Regions from separate parts of the Paenibacillus sp. FSL K6-2524 genome, predicted to be linked through region 3. Evidence: a T-box and tRNA genes for the amino acid it is inferred to sense, from the RefSeq annotation. Region 3 holds a T-box; the other regions hold tRNA genes.
The links. A T-box is a leader RNA that pairs with one kind of tRNA and senses whether it is charged. The one in region 3 lies ahead of argS (arginine--tRNA ligase), so its partner is inferred to be a tRNA-Arg.
Positions count from the first base shown of each region.

Region 1: it has a tRNA-Arg gene. The T-box ahead of argS (arginine--tRNA ligase) is inferred to sense a tRNA for this amino acid. The anticodon was not compared.
Region 2: it has a tRNA-Arg gene. The T-box ahead of argS (arginine--tRNA ligase) is inferred to sense a tRNA for this amino acid. The anticodon was not compared.

Region 1 is NZ_JBBOSP010000001.1:4,984,202-4,988,495, reverse strand. It holds gene NST85_RS23035 (hypothetical protein) at 1-284, shown strand, start outside; one part of gene NST85_RS23030 (IS1182 family transposase) at 420-1,210, opposite strand; one part of gene NST85_RS23030 (IS1182 family transposase) at 1,210-1,780, opposite strand; tRNA gene NST85_RS23025 (tRNA-Arg) at 2,061-2,134, opposite strand; gene NST85_RS23020 (hypothetical protein) at 2,577-3,506, shown strand; gene tig (trigger factor) at 3,700-4,294, shown strand, end outside.
Region 2 is NZ_JBBOSP010000001.1:254,840-259,133, reverse strand. It holds gene gap (type I glyceraldehyde-3-phosphate dehydrogenase) at 1-70, opposite strand, end outside; gene NST85_RS01185 (sugar-binding transcriptional regulator) at 167-1,231, opposite strand; tRNA gene NST85_RS01180 (tRNA-Arg) at 1,716-1,790, shown strand; gene clpP (ATP-dependent Clp endopeptidase proteolytic subunit ClpP) at 2,017-2,616, shown strand; gene ade (adenine deaminase) at 2,788-4,294, shown strand, end outside.
Region 3 is NZ_JBBOSP010000001.1:3,465,604-3,469,897, forward strand. It holds gene argS (arginine--tRNA ligase) at 331-2,055, opposite strand; T-box leader at 2,106-2,412, opposite strand; gene NST85_RS15880 (extracellular solute-binding protein) at 2,711-4,294, opposite strand, start outside.

The DNA.
Region 1 (4,294 bases), 1.5 Mb from region 3:
GTGAAAAGTTGTTCATTATTTTAAACCAGACAACTTCATCGTTATTAATAGAAGATAATAGAAAAGAAGATGGATTTCTCGTTTTGAAAAAAGCGCTCGCCTACTGTTGGTCGGTAGCCATTGCGGCGTATCCTGACCAAGGTAAAAATGCCTTTCAGCCATGGCTTAACTATGAAAATAAGGACATTCGCTGGGTGTTGAAGGAGAATCTGACTAAGAACAGACTTCAAAAGTTGGACAGCATATGGGTGGAACGATGCAAGGACAAGATAGGAGTAAAATAAAGTGGGGGTTCTCATCCCCAGAACGCAAGAAAGAGTCCACAGAAGTGGACTCAGCTTGTCGAGAAACCCAGTCATTTTCATGACATCGGGTTTCTCTTTTTATTTTGGCAGATATAAAATCGGGAAACTAGGGGTTTAAACCCGGTACTCCAGGCGATCCAGGTGGATCGCCATCTTCTTCATATTCTGTACGGCTGCCGTCATCAGTGCTTGTTCTCTGACGTTTGGTAGCCCTCGCAAACGGCAATAGCGAAACCCATGGAGCTCTTTAGCATCCGCGAAGCTTCGCTCTATCGTTTCTTTTCGTTTACGGTATAACTGTTTGCCGGACTTGCTGAGCCGGTTATTCCGTACCCAGTCCTTGCTGTCTTCCCAAACATGTCGGGTTACCACCTTCCGGTGGTTTCGGGATTGCGTACATTGGTCCAGCAAGGGACAGTTCTTGCAATGCTCTGGATCGGACGCGTACTGCCGATAACCCTTGCGATCTGTGGTTCGGTAACCCAATTCATGGCTTGCAGGGCAGACGTAAATATTTCGCTCTGCATCAAACGTGAATTTCCATTTCGGAAACAAACCTTGCTTCGGATGAAATCTTCGGTGAGCAATTACCGCGAAAATATTTCTGCTTTGTAAACCTCGACAAATTGGCGTAGTTAAATAACCTGAATCTAATGCAACAGCTTCGACCTCAAATTTAAAACGTTCTCGCTGACGGTCCAAACGCGACAAATAGGGAACAGAATCATGGACATTTCCCGGTGTGACATGCACGTCCGTAATAAAATTGTACTTTGTATCCACCGTGCGGTGGTCCAGATAAAAGAAGCCCTCTGGTTTGCCATCCCGAATCATATATCCGCTGTCCGGATCCGTCTTGCTTACTTTAATTTCTTTGTCCTCAGTCACTTCCTCTCTAGGTTTTAGGGCTTTTTTCCGTGCTCTTTCCGGTCTTCTGCAACGGCGGCGTTTAGCTCGTCCACGTAATCTTTGGTATTTTGCAGCACTTGCTGTTTTGTGTACTGGTGTTTATTCGCATTTGCTTTCACGTGGGTAGAGTCACTCACCAGAACACGTCCGCCAACCATCCGGTGGGAAATGCCCTGCAAGACAATCTCATCGAAAATATCCTGAAAAATGTTCGTACCTTTAAACCGAGTTCGCCGATTCCAGCTAATAGTTGTATGGTCGGGCACTTTATCTGTTAATCCGAGGCCTAGAAACCATCGGTAAGCTAAATTGGTCTGAATTTCACGTTCTAATTGGCGTTCGGAACGAATGCCATAAAAGTATCCGAGAAATATCATCTTAAACAAAACAACAGGGTCAATCGCGGGTCGTCCATTATCCGCACAGTACAAGGGCCGAACTTTTTCATTGATAAAGGAAAAGTCGATATGTTTATCTACTTTGCGCAGCAAATGATCTTGCGGGACCAAATCTTCTATGGAAACAAACTCGTAGACTTGTTGTTTTTCTCGGTTGGAACGTAGCATACAGAACACCATCCGTTCTATAATAGTTACCTATATTATACAACATTAACGCGGTGTCGTCTTAAATAATTAATTCATAAAGAAGGCTGTCGAGACTTTCTCGACAGCCTGAGTCCACAGAAGTGGACTCTCTTTATATTACGTGCCAGTCGGGGTACTCTCCCTTTGGTCGAGACTGCGATGATTATGCTAACGCAGTTGATGCTCCGACGAACCCCATTTGGGGTTCTCATCCCCAGAACGCAAGAAAGAGTCCACAAAAGTGGACTCTTTCTAATTACGTCCCAGGAGGGATTCGAACCCCCGACCGACGGCTTAGAAGGCCGTTGCTCTATCCAGCTGAGCTACTGAGACATGATAACAAATAAAAAATTCAAGCAAAAAATATCTTATCATATACACAAACATTAATCAAGGACTTTATATTAATCTTATTTTGAATCAAAATCAAAAATAGCGTTTGACCAACAATCGAAGTTGATTGCGAATCTCTGTAACGGAACTCAGACGACCTTATTGCGGTTTATTCCACGTTTCTGGATTTTAACGGAACCAGCAAACGTTATTTGATCATATTCATTCATGAGAACATCATTTGGAAGAAATAAGGCCTCTCAGTTCCGTTAGAATGATGTCTGTGTACGTCAAGCACTGATTAAGGGGTTGATTCCTTTTTTGACGAAACATTATATGGGAATTTATGGCTGAATTAGGGCGTGAGTTACAACATGAATTTTCATCGGGTGAGGTGTCTATGCTATAATCTACAATTGATAATTATAGTTTGACAGTTTAGATGAAGGGAGGTGTCCTTATCAGCGGAATTCAATCGGATAATAAGGATAATATAGTCCTATTCCCCAAGACTCTGGATTACTACCAGATTGAGCTTACAAGGATGTTGGAAACGGAAAGATACGGAGAGGCTGCTGAATTACTCAAGTTTTTACTACAATGCCAAGGACAGGATCCAAGGCATTATGAAGAATGGCAGGCTCTGTTAGAGTGGTTGATGAGCGCCTTCCCTCAATCTCTGAATAATGATGATTTAGAAATTGCTGAAGAAGAAGGCGAAGAGCAACTAGCCAGAAGACATATGGATGCTAAGATTGCTGAGGATAAAGACTATCCAAAGAAGCTACTGCAAGCTGTTATGGAAAGACCAATGTCAGAACATAGCTTTCTTGCGTTGGAGCAGTTAACTTATGTCGATATGTCTGAAATTGACGAAACCCTTCATTTGTGGTTGAATCGGAGTGAATTGCATCCATTGTTGCAGTATCGTATCCTACAAATATTGAATCGCAGGGGTTCACAAGGCTTAATTAGGTTTCAGCGTGGAGGAGAAGAAGTAGAAGTTGAATTGGATCAAGTACCGTTGAAACCCGCTGATTTCCCACCTCCTGTGCAGGAAGTGTTGGAGAGAGTTGAACAACACACAGGGATTCATAATCCGACATTACTTTATTTTGCTCAAGAGTTATGGTACCAATTTATTATGGGAGTGTATGGGACTATGAATTATCGCTCCATACTTAGTGAGGGCGATTCAATCTTAGATGTATGGGCAGGAGCACTGCATACGATTGTGTCGGAAACTCTGTCCGATGACAAGAATGACGAAGAGATCCGTAGTCTCTATGGGATTACAGATAGTATGCGTTTGCGTTATGAACAGGCTTATCGCTCTATGAAACAGTTTGTTTCTATTGGAACAAAGTCCTGATTATGGGGAATAATACTCACTCTGGAAGTTGCAGTACTTGCTCTTGTAAAATGATGTATTGTTGTTTATAATATAATGGTTATTCTGATCGTGTTATAAGGACAGCTATACTGAAACCTTGATAGCTGTTTTACCGCGATTCGGTTTCAGTATTTCAGTATAGTATAGTGAAATTTGGAGGGGAAGGCATAAAATGAAAGCAACTTGGGAAAAAATAGAAAAGAACCTTGGGGTTCTTGAGGTAGAAGTAGACGCGGAACGCGTTTCCGTTGCACTGGATAAAGCGTTTCAAAAGGTAGCTAAGAAAGCTAATGTACCTGGATTCCGTAAAGGTAAAGTACCACGGCCTATTTTCGAAGCACGTTACGGTGTAGAAAGCTTGTATCAAGATGCAATCGACATTTTGCTTCCTGAAGTTTACGGTGAGGCTATTGACCAAGTGGAAATTTTCCCGGTTGACCGTCCTGAAGTAGACGTTGAACAGTTTGGCAAAGGCGAAACTTTCAAATTCAAAGCAAAAGTAACTGTGAAACCTGAAGTTCAACTTGGCGACTATAAAGGCATCGAAGTGCCTGCACAAAACCTAGAAGTTAGTGATGAGGAATTGAGTCAAGAACTTGAGCGTCTACAACAACGTCACGCTGAACTCGTTGTACTTGACGAAGAAGCGGCTCAAAATGGCGATACAGTTGTAATCGACTTTGATGGTTCTGTAGATGGTGTACCTTTCGAAGGTGGCAAAGCAGAACGTTATTCTTTGGAACTTGGAAGCAACACATTTATTCCAG
Region 2 (4,294 bases), 3.2 Mb from region 3:
CGTTTTGAATACGACGGAAAGCTAGTCGACCAATACGTCCGAAACCGTTAATACCAACTTTAATACTCATTGAATAGTTCCTCCCAATGTTCGTTTTTTTTATTATTCAAGACAGACCGAATAGGCCGCCGTGAGTAAACGGTAGTTATCAAACTCATTACATTATTTAAATGATTCTGTGCTCTTGCTGTCTGTCTTTCTTCTCCAGTTCACATACGATTTCCAACGCCGCCGCCTCATCCGTAACAAGAATACTCTCATTCCCGAACTTCAGCACCGCATGTATGGCTTTCGCTTTACTCTTGCCACCTGCGATTCCAATGACGATGTCAGTCTTCATGATGTCTTCCAAGCGAAGTCCCAAAGTCAGCATTTTGTGAACAACGACGCCTTCTTCGTTAAAATAATAACCGAATGATTCCGCCAAAGCGCCTTCCTTCTGCAACTCTGTGACCATCGGAGGTTCCATCTTACGGCGTCGCGCCATTTCCATAGCGTCTCCCACGCCATGTACCACAATCCGTGCTTTACGAATCATAGCCACAATATCGTGGATATTGGGGTCGTGTACCAGCGACTGATAAGCTTCTTTACCTAATAAATCAGGTACATGCAACAGACTATAACCTGCGCCAAGTCTCTTAGCCATTCCAGAAGCAATCGTGTTGGCCTGAATCTCTAGACTTTCGCCGAGTCCGCCTCTTGCTGGCACGAACCAGCTTTGCTTCAGCACTACATTAGCGGGTGGGGTTAGTTGCTCTGCGACTTCTGCCATTGTAGATCCACCAGTGACCGCAACCACGTCACCATCTTGCATCACACGCAAAAGTGCTTTAGCACCAGCACGTCCAAGCTCCCGTTTCGTGAGCGGAGAAGTCTCACAGTCACCGGGAATAACCACTACTTTCCTCAGTCCATAGACCTTACGGATCTTCTCTTCCAAATTGGCCAGACCAAAGATGTCCTTCACTACTGGCTCCAGATTCTCCAGCAGTATCCTGCCCGAATCGCTGATTCTCATGCCTATATTCTCAATTTCAATCAGGCCCTGAGCCTTCAGGAGATCCGTTTCAGCACGCAACACACGTTCCGTCATGTTCAGTGAGGTTGCCAAGGTTCTACGGCCAATTACGTCGGATAACATGATCTGGTGAAGTATGGTGTACCTTTTCTTGAGAATTTCCATGAGATCAGGAAGAAGCTGCTGTTGCATTTCCAAAATGTTACGCATGCCTTCAACTCCTGCAAGCTTCGTCTTCTCTCGTTTCTCCTTGGTCTCAAAACGTCCCGGGTTAACTTTTTAAGTCCCACTAACATTCTAACCAATTTTTCTCTCTCTTGCAAGTCTGACGTCCGTATAATCTCCAAACTTCTTTCCTCTTATACGCGTGAATAAAGCCGGCACCATAAAAGCGTGAAATTCAGCCCTCTGCGAAGGCCTCTTCTCGCGCTGAACTTTTCCCATAACACATCACTTTTTCTATTTTATTACTATAATTAAGGCACTTCTTGCCTCTATTCGTCACAAAATTAAAGGTTAAAAATTTTCACGTCTTGCTGGTTTAATTCTACACTTTCTTGCGTCCCCCATCATATAAACATAAATTCAACAAATGAACCATCACTCTGCTCCTAGTCTACTCTGGCAGTTTTGATAGATCTTGCTTGCAATTTTCAATTCAATATCATATAATCATTTTTGCTACTCTAAATGTGCGCCCGTGGTCCAATGGATATGACGCAGGCCTCCGAAGCCTGAGATCGAGGTCCGATTCCTCGCGGGCGCGCCATTATATTTAATAAAACAACCCCGCTGAGGGGATTTTTTTTACAAGTAGTTTGACTATCTTTGACTTTCTGTTTTAATTTGTTTATTATGAGGATAATATCAATCGATTCCGTCTAATATGAGATTGATGTGACTAATTCAATACTTGATGGAGAGTGCTACAGGAGATATTCCGTATTGTAACCGGGCCTGCGATGCTTCATCCAAATTTAAGGAGGTTTTAATCGGTGAGTTATATTCCAATGGTCGTCGAACAAAGTAATCGCGGGGAGCGCGCCTACGACATTTATTCTAGACTGCTTAAAGACCGAATCATATTCCTCGGCTCCCAGGTCAATGACGTCGTCGCTAACTCCATTATCGCTCAGATGTTATTTCTGGATGCAGAAGATCCGGGCAAAGATATTAGTCTCTACATCAACAGTCCAGGTGGATCTATCACATCCGGGATGGCTATCTTTGATACGATGCAGTTCATTAAGTCCGATGTATCCACGATCTGCGTGGGACTCGCCGCTTCCATGGGAGCTTTCTTATTGAATGCAGGGGCACCAGGTAAACGTTATGCGCTACCAAATAGTGAAATTATGATTCACCAGCCACTAGGTGGAGCCGAAGGTCAAGCGTCGGATATCGAAATTCGTGCACGTCGCATCCTCAAGATGCGCGACAAGTTGAATCATATCTTAGCTGAGCGTACAGGACAGCCGTTGGAACGTATCGAGAAGGATACAGATCGCGACTACTTCATGAGTGCTGCTGAAGCGACGGAATACGGACTCGTAGACAAAGTTATCGAGAAGATCACTCCGCCACAAGGCGCATAAGAAACATAATCTAAGGCTGTCTCCCAAACAGGGTCATTACTCTGTTTGAGAGACAGCCTTTTGTTGAATCATAGGGTTTTTAGCGTTATATTATAATATTAAAATACATTTCTACATAAGATGGACTAAACAAAATATCAGTTCAGCTTATCCATAAGGAGCCCTCATACTATGAATGGAAAGAAAAGAAAACCATTATATGACGTCAGCCGAACATTATCTGATGTAGCTACAGGGAAAAGCAAAGCTGATCTCGTTATCAAGAACGGAACGTTAGTCAATGTTTATACAGGTGAGCTACTGAGCCAAATGGACGTAGCGATAGCACAAGGAAGAATTGCTTATGTCGGAGATGCTTCTCACACTATAGGTGATAACACTACCGTCATTGACGCTTCTGGACGCTTCATTAGCCCAGGTCTATTAGACGGACATATGCATGTTGAGAGTACGATGCTAACCGTGACCGAATTCGCCAAAGCAGCGTTAGCCAAAGGTACAACGGGGATATTCATGGACCCCCATGAAATCGCTAACGTATTCGGAACAGAGGGTGTCAAATGGATGCACGAAGAAGGACAGGGTCTGCCACTTAAGGTATACACAACATTCCCTTCCTGTGTTCCCGCAACGGACGACTTGGAAGATGCAGGCGCCACGCTAGAAGTATCCGATATCGCCGAAGGAATGACATGGGATGGCGTTGAAGGTCTTGGCGAAGTGATGAACTTCCCCGGGGTAGTCTTTGGTGATCCCAAGATGGCTGGAGAAATCGAAGCTACCCTGCGTGCAGGCAAAACCGTAACCGGACACTTCCCAGCTGAAGATGAGCCCATGCTACAAGCTTATATCGCCTCTGGTGCAAGTTCTTGCCACGAAACAGTAACCAAAGAACAAGGCCTACTCAAACTCCGCTTAGGAATGCACCTCATGGTACGCGAGGGATCAGCTTGGAGGGACGTCAAAGAGGTAATTAAAGTCGTGACCGAGGATCATGTACGCACTGATAATATCCTGCTTGTTACAGATGATACCTACCCTCAAACGCTGGTAGAGAAAGGTCATCTCAATCATGTTGTGCGCCGAACAATCGAGGAAGGCGTTGACCCTGTAACTGCTATTCAAATGGGAAGTATCAATACCGCGCGTTATTTCAAGTTAGACGGCGATATTGGCGGCATAGCCCCTGGTAAATGCGCTGATATCTTGTTGATCGACGATCTTCACCGTATGGAGCCATCAACCGTCATCGCAGATGGTACTGTTGTATATGATAGCGGAGAACTCAAAGTCGAATTTCCAGTCTATGACTACCCCGCTAAAGCAAAAAGTTCTGTCCATTTGGCACGGCCGTTAGAATCGCAAGACTTTCTGCTCACAAGCGTTAGTAGCCTTGACGAGACTACTGTCCAAGTTATTGATGTTATCGAGAACAGTGCTCGCACAGCCAAAACAACCGCTAAGTTACAAGTGTCCAATGGAATCATTCAACCCGACCTTGAGGGTGATGTGATTCAACTAGCCTGCATCGAACGCCATCAAGGAACAGGAGACATCTCGCTAGCTTTCGTTAGAGGCTTCAAGCTTAAGCGGGGAGCCGTTGCCTCCACCGTAGCCCACGATAGTCACAACTTGCTCGTGATGGGTACAAATCCTGATGATATGGCCGTTGCAGCCA
Region 3 (4,294 bases):
TGATTAAAAGGATTTCCTCCCGCTAATATCAGCATATTGTCCAATAATGAGGAAATATCGTTAGTTAACTGTAGATTTTCCTGCTAATTGAAGTTGAAAGCGTCAACCAGATAACTTTAGCTGGAGTTTTTCCAGTTACTTCTTAAACTGTGTGCTATTTTTGCGTACATTCAACAAAGGAGTGTTCACAGATACATCTTACAATGAACACTCCATTTACCGATATGTCATTTCTTCAAATGGAACATATATTTATTGGTCGTATTTTTGGCACTTTTATATATTTTCACTGCTCAATATGTTCCATGTTCGTATTTTTCGCCACCTATTCTAAATTTTCTCCGGAGACTGTAACCCAATTAAGCGTAAACCATTCTGTAGTGTTATTTGAACGCATTGGACCAAAGCAAGTCGCGCTGTACGTAAGGATACATCCTCAATCAATATCGGACTGTCGTGATAGAATCGATTAAATGCTTGTGCTAAGTCAACAAGATAGCGACTAATCATGGACGGTTCAAGTTTGACTAATGCTTGTTCAATTCGTTCGGGAAATAAAGATAGCATCTTCAAAGTACTGAATTCTACACTGTTGTTTAAAAGGGTTGGATCAAGTTCAATTGCAAGTTCACCATCAACCGGCGTAGTATACCCGAGTTCTGTCGCCTTACGAATCACACTACATGCACGTGCATGTGTGTACTGAACATAAGGCCCGGTCTCTCCTTCAAAGCTAAGAACTTCTTCCCAAGAGAACACGATATCCTTGATCCGATTACCACTTAAATCGTTGAAAATAACTGCACCTACGCCCACCTGCTGTGCAATTTCATCCTTATTGTCCAACTGAGGATTCTTAGCTTCTATGATCTCCTTGGTTTTGAGAATCGCCTGTTGCAGCAGATCCTCAAGCTTGATGACATTTCCTTTACGTGTGGAGAATCCGCTTCCCTCCAGACTAACACGACCAAAAGGAACATGAACTAGATCCTTCGCCCACGGATAACCCATCAATTCTATAACCTTAAACCACTGTTGGAAGTGCAGATTCTGAGAATAATCCGTTACATAAATCGCCTTATCAAAATGATAGGTCTCTTGTCTGTATATTGCGGCGGTCACATCACGTGTATGATACAACGAACTGCCATCCTTCTTAAGCATCAAAGCGGGTGCCATGTCAAAAGAATCTAAACGAACTAACCAAGCGCCTTGATCCTCTTCTAATAAATTTTGGTCTTTAAGCTGCTGAATCACTGGCTCCATCTTGTCATTATAAAAGCTTTCACCTGCATAAGAATCAAAGCTAACTCCAAGTAAATTATAGATCTTCTCGAATTCTCTCATACTTATTTCTATAAACCTTGTCCATAAATGTAATGCTTCTTGATCTCCCTGTTCCATCTTTACGAACCAGGCACGAGCCTCATCTTCTAGCTCAGGGTAGGTTTCCACTTCTTGATGGAATTTGACATATAGTCTAAACATTTCGTCTATTGCGTCTTGTTCAATTTGTTCAGCACTCCCCCAACGTTGATAAGCAACAATGAGTTTACCGAATTGCGTGCCCCAATCTCCGAGATGATTAACCCCTACACAGTTATATCCAAGAAATGAATAGATTTGATACAGCGCATTTCCAATAACCGTTGATCTCAGATGACCTACATGAAAAGGTTTGGCAATATTGGGCGAAGAATAATCAATAACGACCGTGCGCCCTTGGCCAATATTGCGAGAACCGTAACGATCCGATTCATTAATAATTTCATGGATAATGGTAGTAGCAAACTGCTCCTTATTTATAAAAAAATTTAAATATCCGGAAAGTGCCTCCATTCGCGCAATAGCATCATCCTTAATCTGTTCTTGCAATCTCTCGGCAATCTGACTTGGAGCCTGACGGAGGATTTTACTTAGACTGAAGCAAGGTAAAGAAATATCCCCCATTTCTGGCTTTGCTGGGTACTCTAGTAGGGACATTACCTCTTCTGACGAGATTTCCTTGATCAATGAAGAAACTTGGCCTGCTATGAGTTCTTTATAGTGTTGCATATTTCCACCCTTCCTTTTTTTAAGAATACACAAAAAGCCCCCGTCTCTATATAAGAGACGAGAGCTGTTAGCTTCCCGTGGTACCACTCTAAGTGTTAAATTCATCATTTAACCACTCTGCTTTGATAACGGTCTATGACCGGATTTACCTACTGCATATAAGTTCAACTATCCAGTGTGATTAGCGATGAGTTCGAAATATTATACATCGCAGTACCACTTATCTGTAATTCAACTTATATAGTTCGGCAAATCATTTCCAGGGTCCGCTTCACTCATGGTTCTGTACCGGCTTACACCTACCCGGCTCGCTGTGACTAGAAGGCTATGAGTTACTGTCCCTATCATTAATGTTCATAATTATTTGAAATATTTACGGATCTAAACCTTAATCATTGTTGCTAATAATGTATATGCAGATCATAGCGGAGAGGGCGGAATTGTCCTGAAGAAGCGTAGCGTTCGCCTTTGCCTCCAAATTTTTACCGCTATAGCGATATAATCAAACAAATTTGGAGGCAACAGCGATCGTAAGGATAATCCGTCCGCGTAGCGGTCTTAATCTACGTTATACATTTATGCTAGCACTGATTTTGGTATTGCGACCGTTAAGCTTTTTAAAGTTTATACCGAATAATGCAGCCGATGTCAAGGATCACTTACTATTTTCCACAATTTTAGTCACTTCGCGGGTGATCTGGTCCCCTCCAAGCCGTTTCCAGTCGGCTACGAAGTCATCGAATGCACTGATCGGTAAATCACCGACAATAATGTTGAGAAACGTCTCATTCTCTAATTTCTCCAGGTTGGCCCAGTTGTCATTCATGGATAAGGTAGTCCCATAATAAACACTTCGCACCTGTTCCATTGGTGTTGAAGCCAGTATACCTACACCATATTCATAAGCAATTGCAGACTTCCAACCTTCCATATCTTTCTTAGGATTTTCCTTCTCAGCGACCCATTGATTATAAATTTGCCTTGTATTCGCATCCAGTGTCTCCGGATCCAATTTACCATGAAGCGCTTGCTGTACGGCGGCGTAACGCTTCTCAATGGCATCTGAATAATCAATTAATAAGTCAAACGGATAATAGGCACGCGTTTGAATACCTAATTGAGCTGCAAATTCCTCTAGCTTGGCGACCTTCTTATTGGGATCCAATCCTCGCTCCAGGCGGGTAAATGCGTTTAATAATTTGATTACCGCTTCAGGATGTTCATAACCTTTGCGTACGACCAAATACCGGTCGGTGACGGGGGCCATATGCGTGACAAACTTCCCCTCAACATCAAGCGGAGCGGCAAATGCTCGCCATTCTGATTTTGTATCCCCTGACACCACTTTAACTAATGGCCAATAGGGCGCCCACCAAGGACCAAAGAACATTCCAGCCCTACCAGCTATAATAGGATCCCAAGTTTCTTTGTTCAGAGCAAACTGCTTGTCAATCAGTCCCCTTTTGTACCAATCGGCTAACTTAGCCAAGGCTTCCTTGTTCTCAGGTGCAATTGAGCCATATATAATATTTCCTTCATGATCTATGACCCAGTTCTTAGGGAATGCATGATAAGTATTAAAAATAGCATCGTATCCATTCATCTGCGGTTTGGTTCCATAGACGACTCCCTTATAACCCGTAAGTCCAATCGTATCCATCTTTCCATCGCCATCAGGATCGCGTTCAATGAACGCCTTCGCAATCTCTTCTATATCTTCGAGACTCTGAGGAGCTTGAAGATTCAATCGATCTAACCAATCCTGACGAATCCATAGCAGGGTTGGCGAGTCGGCATTAATTGCGACATTCGGTAGTCCATATAGTTTATGGTTAAAGGTAGCTTCAGCGAGTGCAACTCCCTCCGTTGAATCGTACATTTCCTTAATTAATTCTGAACCATATTGTTCGAAGATTGTAGTCAAATTCTCTATCTTATCCTGTTTGATTAATTCCATGAGCTGATTTCGTGTAACGACCATCGCATCTGGGAGATCTTCACTATCAATGGCCAAATCAACTTTCTGAGCATAGGCTTCATCGCCTTTGGCCTCCCAAGCATGGATAACCTTAATATTCGTGATCTCTTCGAGGTAACGCGTGACAGGGTTGTTATCGTTCGTATCCCCAGCCATCAACTTAGAATCGGGGATCATGAATCCGACCCTAACCACGACCTGATTATCATATACCCCATATATCGGATCATCTTGGATACTAACTATCTCGTCTAAGCCCCC